Regions from separate parts of the Geodermatophilus sp. SYSU D01119 genome, predicted to be linked through region 1. Evidence: riboswitches for the same ligand, from Rfam matches in the RefSeq annotation. Region 1 holds a riboswitch; each other region holds the start of a gene.

What was found. A riboswitch is a leader RNA that binds a small molecule or an ion and turns the genes downstream of it on or off. The one in region 1 is predicted to bind cyclic di-AMP.
Region 2: linked by a shared signal. The riboswitch ahead of ACI79X_RS16645 (hypothetical protein) and the one ahead of ACI79X_RS19390 (C40 family peptidase) in region 1 are both predicted to bind cyclic di-AMP.
Region 3: linked by a shared signal. The riboswitch ahead of ACI79X_RS05235 (aggregation-promoting factor C-terminal-like domain-containing protein) and the one ahead of ACI79X_RS19390 (C40 family peptidase) in region 1 are both predicted to bind cyclic di-AMP.
Region 4: linked by a shared signal. The riboswitch ahead of ACI79X_RS09465 (transglycosylase family protein) and the one ahead of ACI79X_RS19390 (C40 family peptidase) in region 1 are both predicted to bind cyclic di-AMP.

What each region holds. Positions count from the first base shown of each region.
Region 1 covers NZ_JBJGYL010000029.1:29,027-33,052, forward strand. The annotation lists gene ACI79X_RS19375 (SMP-30/gluconolactonase/LRE family protein) at 1-586, shown strand, start outside; gene ACI79X_RS19380 (hypothetical protein) at 642-1,118, opposite strand; gene ACI79X_RS19385 (hypothetical protein) at 1,343-1,495, opposite strand; cyclic di-AMP (ydaO/yuaA leader) riboswitch at 1,855-2,006, shown strand; gene ACI79X_RS19390 (C40 family peptidase) at 2,019-2,534, shown strand; gene ACI79X_RS19395 (hypothetical protein) at 2,629-3,051, opposite strand; gene ACI79X_RS19400 (TM0106 family RecB-like putative nuclease) at 3,044-4,026, opposite strand, start outside.
Region 2 covers NZ_JBJGYL010000022.1:49,489-53,514, reverse strand. The annotation lists gene ACI79X_RS16650 (phosphoketolase family protein) at 1-1,645, opposite strand, end outside; cyclic di-AMP (ydaO/yuaA leader) riboswitch at 1,874-2,021, shown strand; gene ACI79X_RS16645 (hypothetical protein) at 2,275-2,904, shown strand; gene ACI79X_RS16640 (PIG-L deacetylase family protein) at 2,936-3,661, opposite strand; gene ACI79X_RS16635 (DoxX family protein) at 3,658-4,020, opposite strand.
Region 3 covers NZ_JBJGYL010000005.1:81,065-85,090, forward strand. The annotation lists gene ACI79X_RS05225 (LLM class flavin-dependent oxidoreductase) at 1-816, opposite strand, end outside; gene ACI79X_RS05230 (DivIVA domain-containing protein) at 1,084-1,968, shown strand; cyclic di-AMP (ydaO/yuaA leader) riboswitch at 2,120-2,284, shown strand; gene ACI79X_RS05235 (aggregation-promoting factor C-terminal-like domain-containing protein) at 2,499-3,431, shown strand; gene ACI79X_RS05240 (class I SAM-dependent methyltransferase) at 3,440-4,026, shown strand, end outside.
Region 4 covers NZ_JBJGYL010000009.1:115,100-119,125, forward strand. The annotation lists gene ACI79X_RS09455 (methyltransferase domain-containing protein) at 1-118, shown strand, start outside; gene ACI79X_RS09460 (nucleotidyltransferase domain-containing protein) at 170-1,039, shown strand; gene ACI79X_RS09465 (transglycosylase family protein) at 1,103-2,371, opposite strand; cyclic di-AMP (ydaO/yuaA leader) riboswitch at 2,376-2,545, opposite strand; gene ACI79X_RS09470 (cupin domain-containing protein) at 2,605-3,024, opposite strand; gene menD (2-succinyl-5-enolpyruvyl-6-hydroxy-3-cyclohexene-1-carboxylic-acid synthase) at 3,169-4,026, opposite strand, start outside.

The sequences.
Region 1 (4,026 bases):
GGGCGGGCACGTCTTCGTCGGCGACTTCGGCTTCGACCTGATGGGCGGCGGGGACGCGGCGACGGCGTCGCTCAAGCGGATCGACCCCGACGGCACGGTGTCGGTGGCGGCCGAGGGGCTGCAGTTCCCGAACGGGTCGGTGATCACGCCGGACGGCGGCACGCTCGTCGTCGGCGAGACGCTCGGCAACCGGTACACCGCGTTCGACCTGGGTGCCGACGGCTCGCTGACGAACCGGCGGGTGTGGGCGTCGCTCGGGCCGGAGGTCACCGGGCGCACCGTGGACGAGGTGCTCGGGCAGCTCGCCGTCGCCCCGGACGGCTGCTCCCTCGACGCCGACGGCTGCATCTGGGCGGCCGACGCCGTCGGCGGGCGGGTCGTGCGGGTGGCCGAGGGCGGCGAGATCGTCGACGCCGTCGCCGCGCCCGAGGGGCTGGGCGTCTACGCCTGCATGCTCGGCGGCGAGGACGGCCGGACGCTGCTCATGTGCGCGGCGCCGGACTTCTACGAGCACAACCGCGCGCCGGTGCGCGAGGCGGTGCTGCTCGCGACCGAGGTCGACGTCCCGCACGCCGGCCGGCCCTGAGACGCACCGGGCGGGGACGGCCGCGTGCCGTCCCCGTCCGGTGGTCAGCCGCCGACTAGGGGCAGAGCTCCTCGAGCTTGACGACGCCGAGGTCGATGGCGCCCTCGACGTTCCCGGTGACCCGCTGACCGGGCGCGATGTTCTGGGTGCAGACCCTCCAGTTCGCGTCCATGACCTGGTTGCGGGAGCCGAGCAGGTCGTGGGACAGGCTCAGGAAGACGCCGTTGGTCTGGATCAGGTCCTGGGCGTCCTGCAGCGTCATGCCCACGACGGCGGGCATGGCGAAGTCGACGACGGGCGCGGGCGGCGGCGTCACCTGCGGCGTGGGGGCAGGCGCCACCGCGGGCTCGGGAGCCGGCGTCGGTGCCGGCGTCGTCGGGGCCGCCGCGGAGGACGTCGCCGGGGCCGACGGGGTGGAGGTGGGCGCGGGCAGGCCCGTCTCGCCGTCGTCCCCGCAGCCGGCGAGGAGCAGCCCCGCGGCGAGCAGGACGGGGAGGGCGCCGAGACGGCGGCGGGCGGAGGACTGGTTCAACGGACACCCCGTGGTGGTCGTGCGGACGCGCGCCGGCAGCGCCTCCCGGGGAGGTCGGCGCCGGTGCCGCGATGGGTACGCCGGCGAGGGTCACACGGGGACGGGGCGCCGTCCGGGACGTCGGGACTGAGCCGTCTCGGAACCGCAACGTGCCGTCTCAGCGGCCCCGGACGCACCGCGGCCCCCGTCCCGAGGTGGGACGGGGGCCGCGAGCGGGTCAGCGGTCAGTAGGCGCGGCCGGAGCCGCCCTTCTTCTGCTGCTTGGCCTGGAAGTCGCGGACGAACTGCTTGATCTTCGCCTGGTTCTGCGGCTTCTTCAGCTCCTGCACGACCTTCGCGGCGACGCCGGAGGCGATGAGGTTCCTCATCATGCCCATGGGGTGCTCCTCTCTCTCGATCCCCTCCCCGTTGCCCCGTCAACGCGCGCGGCAACCACGGCGTCCCCGGCGGGCCTGCCCCGGCTGAGGGTGGGGAGCCGCTGACGCGCTGTTCGGACGCACCGCGCCCTCCTTTCTTCCGGGGCGCGGCGTGTCACCGCGCGTCCGGCCCCGGCGTGCCGGGGCGTCCCGGCGGCGTCGGCCGTGGTGGCGGTGGCGTGTCGGATCCCGAGCCGGAGTCAAGTCGGCGGCGAGGGGTCGGGCGTGGCGTCCTCCGCGGGCGGTTGTGACGGTCCGGGGCCCTCCCTACCGTTCCGCCTGGTTCCGGCCGGGCCCTCGTCACGAACCCGAGTGACACCCGTCGGACCACGCCGAACCGGACGCCGGCAGCCAGCCGCCCTCCGGACCGGGGACCCATCGAGTCCCAGGGGTGAAGCGCGACCTCTCGCGCCGGGCGACTCCCCCGCCCGAACCCGTCAGCTAACCCGGTAGGCGACCGTGGAGAACAGGAGAACCGTCGTCCATGACGACTGCACGCACGCCCCTCGCCCGTCGCTCGTTCCGCGGCATCGCCGTCGCGGCCATCGCCGGAGCCGGCATCGCGCTCTCGCCCCTCCCGGCCTCGGCTGCCGCAGGCGGCGGCGGTGGTGGCGGGGTCGTGGCGGCGGCCCCGGTGGCCGCTGCCAACGGCGTCGCCCAGGCGGCCGTCGACACCGCGCTCGCCCAGCGCGGCGACATGTACCAGTACGGCGCGACCGGCCCCGACCGGTTCGACTGCTCCGGGCTGACCAGCTTCGCCTACCGCGCGGCCGGCGTGGAGATCCCCCGCACCTCGCGGGCCCAGTCGACGTTCGGCACCCCGGTGGCGAAGTCCGACCTCAAGCCCGGTGACCTGGTGTTCTTCTACAGCCCGGTCTCGCACGTGGGCATGTACATCGGCAACGGCCAGATGGTGCACGCGTCCACCGCCGGCAAGCCGGTCGCGGTCGTGGACCTCGACTCCATGACCGGCTACCAGGGCGCCCGCCGGATCGCCTGACGGACCGACGGCGCCCCGGTTCCCGCCGACCGGGGCGCCGCCGCCGGGCCGGTGGAGGGGCCTTCGTAGCGCTATTGGCCCTTCCCGGGCCTGCTCAGTGGGTGACGCCGAGGTGGCGCTCGGCGCAGCGCGTGCACAGGCCGGTGTTGTCGTGCACGTGCTCGCGGGCGTTGACCTCGCGGCACACCGGGCACCAGCGGAAGGTCCGACGACGACGGCGGGCGACCTCCTCCGCCGCCTCGGCCAGCACCGCCCGCTCGTAGACGACCTCGTCGGAGCTGAAGCCGCGCTCGGCCGCGAACTCCCACACCAGCTCGTCGCCCGACCACCGCGGCTCGGGACGGGCCAGCGTGAAGCCGAACCCGTCCCAGCCGACGGCCACCTGCACCGGGTGCCCGCTGACGAACCACCGCTCGTGCGGCGGCCCGGCGACCTCCGTCCAGCCGTCGCCGAGCGCCCGCACCAGGACGTCGGCGCCGACGCCGAGCAGGGCGGCCAGCTCCGCGGTGTCAGACACCGGCCAGCTCGGCCAGCCGGCACATGGCGTTGACCTGCCGCAGCTGCTCCGGCGTCCGCACCTGCGCGTCGAGCAGCAGCGGGCTCATCACCACGACCGCCAGCGCCTTCGCCCGCGACACCGCCACGTTGAGCCGGTTGAGGTCGTACAGGAACGACACCCCGCGCGGCGCCTCGTCTGCCGAGGTCGACGTCGTCGAGTACACGACCACCGGCGCCTCCTGCCCCTGGAACCGGTCGACAGTGCCCACCCGCGCGCCGTCGGGCAGCAGCGAGCGGATCAGCGCCACCTGGTTGTTGTACGGCGCGACGACGAGCACGTCGTCCGGGCCGATCGGCCGCTCTGTCCCCTCGGCGTCAACCCAGCCGACGCCCTGCAGCGACCGCCAGACGGAGGCCACCTCGGCGGCCTCCTCCATGGACGACGCGGCCGCCGGCACCGTGTGCGCCACCGAGCGCACCGCCAGCCCGCTACCCGACACCAGCCCGCCCGGCCGCACGGTGATCCGCTCGCGCAGCGCCGCCGACTCCAGCCGGCCCTCGTACGCCAGGTCCGACACGAACCGCGTCAGCGCCGGGTGCATCCGGTAGGTCGTGTCGAGGAAGATGCCGCGGCCCTCGGGCACGGTCGGGTGCCCCTCGAGCAGGTGCTCCAGCGCCGACAGCCCCGAGTCGCCCGGGTGCACGCCCTGCGAGGGCTGCGCGAGCTGCTGCGGGTCGCCGAGCAGCACCAGCGACTTGCCCGCCCGCGCCACCGCCACGGCGTTGGCCAGCGAGAACTGCCCCGCCTCGTCGACGACGAGCACGTCGACGGCCTCGGCGAGGTCGGGCTGCGTCCAGAACCACGCCGTCCCGCCGACCAGCCGCACGTCGCCGTCGACGAGCCGCCGGGCGACGTCCTTGCCGTCCTTCGACCACTCGACGCCGGGGGCGCCGCACGCCTGGTGCTCGTCGCACTTCTGCAGCGCGGGCCGGT
Region 2 (4,026 bases), on a different contig from region 1:
GGTCCTGGTGCGAGAAGCCGTTGTGGTCCTGCCGCCAGACGTGCGAGGTGAGCAGGTAGTTCAGCGACGCGACCGGCCGCCGCCACGGGATGTCGTTGGTGGTCTTCAGCCACTTGGCGTGCTGGTTGACCATCGAGTCGACGACGTGGATGAACGCCTCGTAGCAGGAGAAGAAGCCGTGCCGGCCGGTCAGGAGGTAGCCCTCCAGCCAGCCCTGGCACAGGTGCTCCGAGAGCACCTCCATGACCCGGCCGTCGGGCGCCAGGTGGTCGTCCTCGGGCTCCCGCCGCGCCATCCACGTGCGGTCGGTGGCCTCGAGCACCGCGCCGAGCCGGTTGGAGTTGTTCTCGTCGGGCGCGAAGACGCGGAAGGTCTGCGGGTTGCCGCGCATGACGTCGCGCAGGAACTGGCCGAGCACCCGCGTGGCCTCGACCGCGCCGGTGCCGGGCTCGGGCACGGGGACGGCGTAATCGGTGAACGCGGGCATGCGCAGCGGCTGCAGGAGCAGCCCGCCGTTGGCGTGCGGGTTGGCGCTCATCCGGCGGTCGCCCTCCGGGTGGAGGTCGCGCACGGCCGGCACGGGTGCGCCGGCGTCGTCGAACAACTCCTCGGGGCGGTAGCTGCGCAGCCACTCCTCGAGCACCCGGCGGTGACCGTCGTCCTCGCGCGCGTTGGCGAAGGGCACCTGGTGCGAGCGCCACGAGCCCTCGACGCGGTGCCCGTCGACCTCCGCCGGCCCGGTCCACCCCTTGGGCGAGCGGAGCACGATCATCGGCCAGCGCGGCCGCTCCGTCACGCCGCCCTCCCGGGCCCGCCGCTGGATGTCGGCGATCTCGTCGAGGCAGCGGTCGAGCGTCGCGGCGAACTGCTGGTGCATGAGCGCCGGGTCGTCGCCCTCGACGACGTACGGCGTGTGCCCGTAGCCGCGCAGCAGGGCATCGAGCTCCTCGGGCTCGATGCGGGCCAGCACCGTCGGGTTGGCGATCTTGTAGCCGTTCAGGTGCAGGATCGGCAGCACGGCGCCGTCGCGGGCCGGGTCGACGAACTTGGTGGTGTGCCAGCTCGCGGCCAGCGGCCCGGTCTCGGCCTCGCCGTCCCCCACGACGGCGGCGACGACGAGGTCCGGGTTGTCGAAGGCGGCGCCGTAGGCGTGCACCAGGGCGTAGCCGAGCTCGCCGCCCTCGTGGATCGAGCCGGGCGTCTCGGGCGCGACGTGGCTCGGGATCCCGCCGGGGAAGCTGAACTGGGTGAACAGCCGCTTCATCCCCGGCTCGTCCTGCGACACGTCGGGGTAGACCTCGCTGTAGGTCCCCTCCAGCCAGGCCGACGCAACCGGACCCGGACCGCCGTGGCCCGGGCCCATCACGTACATGCAGTCGAGGTCGCGCGCGGCGATCGCCCGGTTGAGGTGCGCGTAGACGAAGTTCAGCCCCGGCGTGGTGCCCCAGTGGCCGAGCAGCCGCGGCTTCACGTGCTCCGGGCGCAGCGGCTCGCGCAACAGCGGGTTGTCCATGAGGTAGATCTGGCCGACCGACAGGTAGTTGGCCGCCCGCCACCAGGCGTGGATGCGGGTGAGCTCCTCCTGCCCCAGCGGCCCGGCGCCGTCGGGGGCGGTGATCTGCTCGCGCGTGCTGGCCTCGGTCACCGTCGTCCTCCCGGGGACTGGTCGCGGTCGACGCCCCCACCCTGGCGGACCTCCGGGCGCGCCGCAGGACGGCCCGGGGTGTCCGGTCGGCGAACACCGCGCGACGAGGTGCACCGGCACACCGGAACTCCCCGGTCCCCGTTGCCGGGTCCGGCGGGCCTCCCTACGGTTGCCCCGTCCGGACGGCCCTTCCCGCCCCAGCCGGGGTGATCCGCCCGGACGCCGCCGAGTCGCGGACCACCGAACGTGGCCGCGAGCCGGGGACCCACCGCGTCACCGGGGTGAGTCCCACCGCCCGGTCCTCCCGGGAGGTGGGTAGGGCGTCATCCCCGCCCGAACCCGTCAGCTGACCCGGTAGGCGGCCACGGGAGAAACGGAGAGCCGCGACACGGGGAGCGCCGTCGGCGCCTGCCCCGACGCGCCCCGCCCTCAGACACCCACGCCGCGGCCCGCGACCGACGCCGGCCGCCGCGCCTCCGGGATCCGGACCCCGACCGGCCTCCGCTCCGGCCCCGCCGTGGGCTGCCGCGCGCCGTCCCGGACCCCGTGCCCTCCCCTGCCCCGCGACGGGCGCCTGCCGAGCAGACGGCGGGACCGCGCGGGGCCCCACGACAGGAGCTCTCCTCGTCATGCGCAGAAACGTCTTCCGCCGCACGCTCACCGTCGGCACCGCGACCGTCGCGATCTGCCTGGCCGGCCAGTCGGCCGCCTCCGCCGACCGCCCCTGGGACGGCGACCGGCACGACCGGGGCGGCTGGTCCGAGCACTGGTCCGGCCGCGGGGACGCCGCCCCGGCGCCCACCGCCGCACCCGCCGCCGCACCCGCGCCCGCCGCGGCTCCCGCACCGGCCGCCGCACCCGCGCCCGCCGCCACCGCGGCCACCGCCGTCGCCGCCGTCGCGACGGACCTCACCGGCGCACCGACCCCGACGTCGACCGCCTACAGCGCCTGGGCGCCGCACGTGCGGCCGGCCGTCGCGGAGGTCGCCCAGGCCTTCGCGGTGTCCACCGTCCTGACCCGGCCCGGGCACTCCCCCACGCAGGAACTGGCCGCCGACTTCATGGTCCACGCCGACGCGGCGAAGGGGGACGCGGTCGCCAGGTACGTCATCGACAACGCCGAGCGGCTGCGCGTCGAGTACGTCATCTGGCAGCAGCGGATCTGGCTGGTCGGCGGGTCCGGCTGGCAGGCCATGGCCGACCGCGGGTCACCGACGGCCAACCACATGGACCACGTCCACGTGAGCTTCCTGCCGTGACCTCCGCCTGAGGGGGAGGCGGCCGGCGCGCTCAGCCGGCGTAGAGCGCGAAGCCGGTGACGCGCCGGCCGTCCACCTCCGGCGTCGCCATCTCGACCTGTCGCCGTGCCTGCTCCTCGACCGGGTCGTCGGACAGCGCCTCGAGGTAGCGGCGGTGCTCGGCCAGCGAGGCCACCGCCCGGTCGACGACGCCGGTGACGTCGACGGTGTGCGTCGCCCCGACCGGCGTGGAGACCGCGACCCAGCGCACGCCCCGCCACGGCTCCTGCCCGGCGAGCTCGGGGAAGATCCACTCGTTGGCGGCGTCGCCCACCGCGTCGATCACGGAGCGGCCCAGCGCCCGGTGGTCGGCGCTGTTCCAGTAGGCCGGGGCCACGCCCGGCGGCGTCCAGGTCTCGCCGAAGTGCATCGTCACCACCAGCTCCGGCCGGTGCCGGCGGATCGCCGCGGCCAGCGACCGGCGCAGCTCCAGCCCCTCGACGAGCCGGCCGTCGGGGTGCCCGAGGAACTCGACCACCGAGACGCCGACCACCGCCGCGGACGCCCGCTGCTCCCGCTCGCGCAGCGGCCCCGCCTCCCCCGGCGGCAGCCCGGCGATGCCGGCCTCCCCGCGGGTGGCCAGCACGTACCGGACGTCCCGCCCGGCGTCGGTCCACGCGGCGACGGCGGCCGCGCACCCGTACTCGACGTCGTCGGGGTGGGCGACGACCACCAGCGCCCGCTGCCAGTCGGAGGGGAACGGCTCGGGCGAGGTCACGCCCGACCCCGCGCCACCCGCAGCGCGGCGCCGATCATCGGCGCCTGCAGGGGCAGCCGGACGACGGCCGCGGCCAGCAGCGCCGGCCTCCCCCGCGCCACCCGGAAGTGGTGCAGGTGCGCCGGCACGAACGACGCCAGCAGCCCGGCCGCGGCCCAGCCCCCGGCCCGGCGGGTGGGCGGGGCGGCCAGCAGCGCGGCGGTGGCCACCTCGGCCACCCCGCTGCCGAGCACCCAGGAGCGGGCGCCGCCGAGCTCCGGGGGCACCAGCCACTCGTAGGTCCGCGGCCGCACCAGGTGCAGCACGCCGGATCCGCCGAGGGCGGCGGCCAGCCAGGTCGCCGGGGCGGGGAGGCGCATGGCGCC
Region 3 (4,026 bases), on a different contig from region 1:
GGAGAAGTCCTCGAGCGAGGGGCCGTGGCCGTAGACCGGCGCCTCGTCGAAGTAGGGCCGGAACTCGGTGACGGCGTCCTGCGAGTTCTTCCGCATGAAGACCTGACCGCCGAGGCCGACGATCGCCTGGTCGGCGCGGCCGTGGCCGTGGTGCTCGAAGCGCGAGCGGTAGAACTCGACCATCCGCTGCGTGTGCTCCTTCGGCCAGAAGATGTGGTTGGAGAAGAAGCCGTCGCCGTAGTAGGCGGCCTGCTCGGCGATCTGCGGGCTGCGGATCGAGCCGTGCCAGACGAACGGCGGGACGCCGTCGAGCGGCCGCGGCGTGGACGTGAAGCCCTGCAGCGGGGTGCGGAACCGGCCGGACCAGTCGACGACGTCCTCGTCCCACAGCCGGCGCAGCAGCGCGTAGTTCTCGACCGCCAGCGGGATGCCGTTGCGGATGTCCTGGCCGAACCACGGGTAGACCGGGCCGGTGTTGCCGCGGCCCATCATCAGGTCGACGCGGCCGCCGGCGAGGTGCTGCAGCATCGCGTAGTCCTCGGCGATCTTCACCGGGTCGTTGGTGGTGATCAGCGTCGTCGACGTCGACAGCTGCAGCCGGCTGGTCTGCGCGGCGATGTAGGCCAGCGTGGTGGTGGGGGAGGACGAGAAGAACGGCGGGTTGTGGTGCTCGCCCAGGGCGAAGACGTCGAGCCCGACCTCCTCGGCCTTCTTCGCGATGGTGACCACGTCCTGGATCCGCTGCGCCTCGCTGGGCGTGCGGCCGGTCGTGGGGTCGGTCGTGATGTCGCTGACCGTGAAGATCCCGAACTGCATCTCGTCCTCCATCTAGTTGAGAGCGCAACTACGGTACCGTCTGCAACGCCGTGCGCCCGCAGGCATTCCCCAGGTGCGCGTGACCGTGCCGTGACCTTCCCGTCGCGTTCGGTGACCGGTCCGGCACGGCCGGATGTCCCCACTCCGCAGCCGTCCGCAGGGCCCTCCCGGGCCCGGCCCGCCGGCTCCCGGCGGTGGGAGCCTGTGATCACCGTCTCCGGTCCGCCGGGACGGGCCGGGTCGGACGCGCACCGAGGGGGAACCGGGATGGCGCAGCAGGATCAGGGCACCGCCCAGCAGCGGGCGGAGGACGGGGCCGGGCCCCGGCCGGGCGGTGGCCTGGACGGCCTGCTCGGCACGGCTCCGGTGTTCACCGGCGCCGTCCGCGGCTACGACCGCATGCAGGTCGACGCGTACGTGGACTGGGCCGAGACCGAGGTGCTCGTCCTGCGCCGCGAGAACGACCACCTGCTCACCCGCTACGCCGCCGTCTCGGCCGACCTGCAGGCGGCGCGCGCCCGGCTGTCCTCGCTCGTCCGCGAGCGCGACGCCGCGCCCGGGCCCGAGGAGGCGCGGGCTCTGTACGAGCGGGCCGAGCGCGAGGCCGCGGCGCTGACGGCCGCCGCCGAGGAGGAGGCCCGGCAGGTCCTCGACGACGCGCGGACCGAGGCCGCGGCCCGCCTGTCGGGCGTCGCGGAGATGCGCGAGGCGGTCGCGGCGTTGCGCGAGCAGACCCGGTCGGAGGCCGCGGCCGTCCTCGAGGCGGCCCGGCGGGAGGCCGACGGCCTGCGCCGCGCGGCCGCCGAGGAGCGCGACCGGCTGGACCGGGAGGCCGCCGAGGCGCGTGCCCGGGCCGACGCCGAGGCGCTCGAGCGGCGCCGCGCGCTGGAGTCCGAGCTCGCCCCGCTGTACGCGCGGTGCGAGCAGGCCCGCGAGTGGCTGCGCCGGCTGACCGGCCAGCTCGACGAGGCGCTCGCCGTCGTGGCCGGGGCGCTGCCCGGCGACGTCGCCGTCCTCGCCGACCGCCGCGAGTCCGCCGCCGCGGACGGCCCGGCCGCCCCCGCGGACGGCACCGCCGCCGCCGACGGCGGTGCGTCGCAGCTCACGGTGCTGCAGGGCGGCAGCCGGCCCGAGGTCGCGGCGGCCTCCTGACCGGCGCGGACGCCCGTCCGGCGGGGTCCCGCGGGACCCCGCCGGCCTCGGCCGTCCCACCGGCATCTCCGGTCCCGTGTTGTCACGGACCGGTAACGACGCCTACCGTGGCCGCGTCCGGTCGGTCGTCTCGTCCCCACCCGGGGAGCCTGACCGGACGCCGCCGAGTCGTGTCCGCACCCGTGGGCGCGAGCCGGGGACCCACCGCAGTCCTGGGGTGAATCGCACCCCGGCGAGCACCCGCTCGCCTGGTGCGTAGGGCTTCTTCCCGCCCGAACCCGTCAGCTAACCCGGTAGGCGGCTTCCGGAAGGAACGGAGAGTCTCCGCATGCCCGCCTCCGGGCCTCCCCGGCCCGCAGGTGCAGCCGCGCGCGCGATGCGCGCCCCCGCGTCCGCCTGACGCCGGCTCCCACCTGCCTGCCACCGGCGCCCCGCCGCCGGGACCCGTGGACCGCGACATCCGCCAGACCGCGCAGCGCCGCCCCTGACCGGGGCTGCCGCGCACTCTCCCTCGGAGCACCCACCCCCTCATGCGTTCCCGTACCCGCACCGCCGCCGCCGACGCCCCCGCGACCGTCGAGGCCTCCGCCGTCGACAGCACCGCCGTCGAGTCCGTCACCGAGAGCACCGACACCGCCGTCCTCGACGCCGTCCGGCCCGCGAGGGCCCGCCGGGCCCGCCGCAGCTCCCCGCCGATGGGCCCCCGCCGCCCCGCGCTGCTGCTCGGCGCCGCGGCCGCCGGCGCGCTCGTCGTCGGCGTGCTGTCCGCCAGCAGCCCCGCCGCCTCCGCCGGCACCGAGACCGTCAGCGCCTCGGTGAGCGTGGCCGAGCAGCTCGGCATCCCGCAGCAGCCGGCCGGCTCCGCGACCGTGGTCGAGCAGACCGACCTCGCGCCGCTGGAGGACCTCGCCGCCTCGCGCAGTCAGCGCTCGGCCGAGGAGACCACCGCCGCCCAGGCGCAGGCCGCCGCCGACCAGGCCGAGCTCGACCGCCGCGCCGCCGAGGAGGCCGCGCGGATCGCCGCCGAGCAGGAGGCCGCCCGCCGCGCCGCCGAGGAGGCCGCCCGCGCGGCCGAGGCCGCCGCCGCCGAGCAGGCCGCCGCCGCGGCCGCCGCGCAGCAGCAGTCGACCTCCGCCGCCGCCCCGGCGCCGGCCGCCTCCGCCGCCCCGGCCGCCCGCGGCTCCTTCAAGGAGTACGCGATGAGCAAGGTCGGCAGCGGCGAGCAGTTCTCCTGCCTCGAGAGCCTGTGGGGCAAGGAGAGCGGCTGGAACCCCAACGCGCAGAACCCGAGCAGCACCGCCTACGGGATCCCGCAGTTCCTCGACTCCACCTGGGCCAGCACCGGCATCGCCAAGACCTCCGACGGCTACCGGCAGATCGACGCGGGCCTGATCTACATCGAGGAGCGCTACGGCTCCCCGTGCGCGGCCTGGGCGCACTCCCAGTCGACCGGCTGGTACTGACCGGCACGGTGACGGAGGCCGGTACCCGGGTCGTGCCCGCGGGGTTCGTCCGTGCGCACACCCAGGTCCGGCGTCCGTCGCTGGTCCCGGAGGTGCGGCTGCACGTCGCCGACGACGTCGTCGCCCTCTGGGAGGCCATGGAGGACGCCGCCGGCGGCGCCGGTGAGGCGCCGCCGTTCTGGGCGGCCGCCTGGCCCGGCGGCCAGGCGCTGGCCCGCGCGGTGCTCGACGGCGCGGTGCCGCTGGCCGGCCGGCGCGTGCTCGACCTCGGGTCGGGCAGCGGCCTGGTCGCCGTCGCCGCCGTGCTCGCCGGCGCCCGCCACGTGCTCGCCAGCGACGTCGACCCGTTCTCCCGGACGGCGGTCGGCGTCAACGCGGGTCTCAACGGGGTGGCCGGCATCAGCGTCACCGGCGACGTGCTCGACCGCGAGCCGCCCGCCGTCGACGTCGTCCTGGCCGGCGACGTCTGCTACGACCGCGAGATGACCGAGCGGGTGCTGCCCTTCCTCGACCGGGCCCGCGCCCGGGGCTGCGAGGTGCTGGTCGGCGACCCCGGCCGCCCCTACCTCCCGCACGAGCGGCTCGAGCCGGTGCT
Region 4 (4,026 bases), on a different contig from region 1:
GGACCCGGAGCTCACCGTGCGGGAGGTGCGGGCACGGGCCCGGGCGGTCCTGCCGGGCGTGCGCGTCCGCCGCCTGCTGTTCTGGCGCTACGGGCTGGTGTGGCGGCGTCCGGGCTGAGCGCCGGGGAATCCGGTCGGCAGGGGCCATCGGCCCTGGTTGGGTGGCCCGGTGCGTCCCGTCCCGACCGTTCCCGGCGACCGCTCCCTGCCTCCCCCGTTCGACCACCCGCACGCCTCCGCGGAGGCCCGCGCGATCGCCGAGCGGGGGACGGTCCTGCGTGCCCAGGTCGGGTCCGGCGTCCACGGCACCTCGGTGGCCGGCCAGGACGACCGCGACGAGATGGGCATCTGCCTCGAGCCGCCGGAGTTCGTGACCGGCACCGGCCGGGTGCCGGCGGGGCTGTCGACGACGGCGACCGTGCCGTTCGAGCAGTACCACCGGCACACCGCCTGGGACCGGCCCGGCGGGCTGGCCAACCGCTCGGGCGCCGGTGACCTCGACGTCGTCGTCTACTCGGCGCGGAAGTGGGCGCGCCTGGCGCTGGGCGGCAACCCGACGGTCCTGCTCCTGCTGTTCGTGCCGGACGAGGAGGTCGTGGTCCGCACGGAGACCGGGGCGGAGCTGGTGGCGCACGCCGACCGGTTCGTCTCGCGCCTCGCGGCCGACCGCTTCCTCGGCTACCTGCGCGCCCAGCGGGCGGCGATGACCGGCGCCCGCCCCGGCCGGGCGGAGCTCGTGGACGCGCACGGGTTCGACGTGAAGTTCGCGACGCACGCGCTGCGGCTCGGGCTGCAGGGCGTCGAGCTGCTGCGCACCGGCCGGATCACGCTGCCGGTGCCCGAGCCCGACCGCGCGTACCTGCGGCGGGTCCGCCGCGGCGAGGTGCCGCTGGCCGAGGTGGTCGCGGCGGTCGACGACGCCGAGGCGCGGCTGGTGGCGCTGCGCGACAGCCCGGCGGTGCCGCCGCTGCCCGACCGGGCCTGGGTCGACGGCTGGCTCCACCGCGCCCACCTCGCGTACTGGGCGTCGCTGTCCTGAGCCCGCCCCGGTACGACGAGGACCCCGGCCGCGGGCGGCCGGGGTCCTCGTGTCGGGCTGTCGTCAGCCGACGTAGTTCACGTGCACGTGGTCGAAGTGGTTCGCGGTGACGCCACCGCGGTCCTCCATGGCACGCCACGCGCCGTCGGGCGAGGTGAGGATGCGCTGCTCCCAGATGACGTACTCGACGCCGAGCTCGTCCCAGTGGTCCACGTGGTACTGCGCGATGGCGTCGCCGAGGGCGGCGTCGCTCATGACCATGTAGTCCAGGGCCTTGCCCGAGGGGTGGCCGTCGGGGTCGACGGCGCTGGGCCGGGTGCCGCCGAGGGTGATGTCGCCGGCGCCGGGGACGGCGCTGACGACGGCGTTCGCGGCCGCCTGCACCGCGGCGTGGATCGGCCCGGAGCTGTTGGTGATGGTGGCGACGGCGGCGACCGGGGCGGGCGCCGCGGCGACCTCGGGGGCGGCCTCGGCGAGCGGGGCGACCTCGCCGGCGGGCGCGGACTCCCCGGCGTTCGAGCCACCGGCGGGGGCCTCGGCCGGGGCGGGGCTCTGGGCGGGGGTCTCGGCCGGCGCCTCGGCGGCGGGGGCGGCGGGCGCGGCGGCCGGGGCCGCCCCGCTCACCGCGAACACCTGACCCGGGAAGATCAGGTTCGGGTTGCTGCCGATGACGTCGACGTTGCGCTCGTACAGTTCCCGCCAGCTCTGGGCGTGGGCGGCGGCGATCTCGGCGACGGTGTCGCCCCAGCGGACGGTGTAGTCCTCGGTGTCGGCCTCGACCGAGGCAGCCTCGGCCGGCGCGGCCTCGGCAGGCGCGGCCTCGGCAGGCGCGGCGGTGGCGGCCTCCGGCGCGGGGGCGGCCTCCGGCACGGGGGCAGCCTCCGGCGCCGGGGCCTCGGCGGCGGGCGCAGCCGGGGCGGCGGGCGCGGCCGGGGCGGCGGGCGCCTCGGCGGCGGCCGCGGTGGTGCCGTCGGCCAGGTACTTCCCGCAGGACGGCCAGGCGCCGATGCCCTGCCCGGCGAGGACCGCCTCGGCGATCTCGACCTGCTGGGCCGGGGTGGCGAGGTCGGCGCGCGGGGCGAGCTCGGTGCCGCCGAACGCGGCCCAGGTGGACTGGCTGAACTGCAGGCCGCCGTAGTAGCCGTTGCCGGTGTTGATCGACCAGTTGCCGCTCGACTCGCACTGGGCGACACCGGACCAGTCGTGGCCGGTGGAGGCGGAGGCGGGCGAACTGAGGACGCCCAGACCGACGACGGTGGCGCCGGCGGCGACAGGGGCCTTGGCGATGACCTTCTTGGTGCGGACGTAACGGGGTGCGCGGTGCTTGGACATGGTGATGATCTCCCGATCACCGCCGGCGAGGTGAGCTGTCGGGTTCGGGCGATCGGTGCCCGGCCGCGGGACGCGGCTTCACCCCGGAGACGCGTTCAGGTCAGGCCCCCGTAGGCCGTCACGCGCCGGAAGTGGGTCCCCCACCCCTGCCCTGGGAGTTGACGTGAGCGACCGGTGGGCAGGGTTTGGCGGACCGGGCGCCGCGCTCCTGTTTGCTGAGCGCGACCGAAACGTTACATACCGCTTTGGTAACTGTCGTCGTGTTGACACTCACAGTGGACGGCGTCCGGCGTGTCGGTCATCCGTCGTGTACCCGGGCGCGAGCGATCGGTCAGCGCCTCCGTCGCGTGACGAGCGCGCAGCTCACGCAGCAGGTCGTCGGTGACCTCGACCCCGGCCCCCGCCGCGGCGGGCACGTCCCGGGAGTACTGCTCGTAGCCCGGGGGTGTGTAGGGACACAGCGCCCGGACCTCCACCGCGCCCCCGTCGCGGAACCCGTGCAGCGCCCCGCGCGGCGCGTGTGCGAGGTCACCCGGCCGCAGCACCGCCTCGCCGTCGTCGGTGGACACCGTCAGCTCCCCGGCGAGGACGACGAAGGTCTCGTCGTGGGCGTGGTGCACGTGCGGCCGCGCGCCCACCACGCCAGGCGGCACGGCGAACTCCTCGACACCCAGGCGGCCGCCGGTGCCGGCGCCGGTCAGGGCGACCGGTGCAGCACGCCCGCCGCCGGGACCACCTCCCCCTGGCCGGCGCGGACCACGACGGCGCGAGGGACGACGGCGCGGGGAACGGCCTCCTCAGCCACCGGCGAGCGCCCCGGAGGCCGCCTCCCGCAGGGCGACGGCGAGGCCCGCCTCCGCGCGCTGGTCGGTGCGGACGACGACCACCCGCGGCCCGCCCAGCGCCAGCGCCCCCGGCAGCTCACCCGCGGCGGTCACGGCGGTGGCCTCCCAGCCCAGGGCCCGGGCGACGGCGACCAGGTCACGCCCGTGCGGCGTGCCGAACACCCGCCGGTAGTCGCGCTCGTACGCGGGCCTGCCCGGCTCGAGCTGGGCGAAGATCCCGCCGCCGTCGTTGTCCGGGACGACCACGGTGAGGTCCGGCCGCGCCTCGCCCTCGCCGGTCAGCAGGCCCTGGAGGTCGTGCAGGAAGGTCAGGTCGCCCATGAGCGCGACCGCGGGGCCGCCGTGCACCAGCGCCGCCCCGATCGCCGTGGAGATCGTCCCGTCGATACCCGCCACGCCCCGGTTGGCCAGCACCGCCACGTCCCCGCGCGGCACGGCGAGCCGGTCGACGTCGCGCACCGGCGTCGAGGAGCCGAGCACCAGCAGGGCGCCGGCGGGCAGCGCGGCGACGACGTCGCGGGCCAGCCGCGCGGCGGTCAGGCCGGGCGCGTCGTCGAGCAGCGCGTCCACGGCCGCGCCCACCCGCCCCGCGGCGGCCCACCAGGCGGCCGCCCACGCGGGGTCGGCCGGCGGCCCGGACGGCGGCACAGCTCGGGTGACCGAGGTGCTGGAGCGGGCGGGGTCGGGCCAGCGCGGGCCGGTCACCACCGTCTCCACCCGCACGCGCGGGTCGGCCAGCAGCGCCGACACCGGCCGGGACAGGGTCGGCCGCCCGACCACGACCACCCGCGCGGGCCGGTGCTCCGCCAG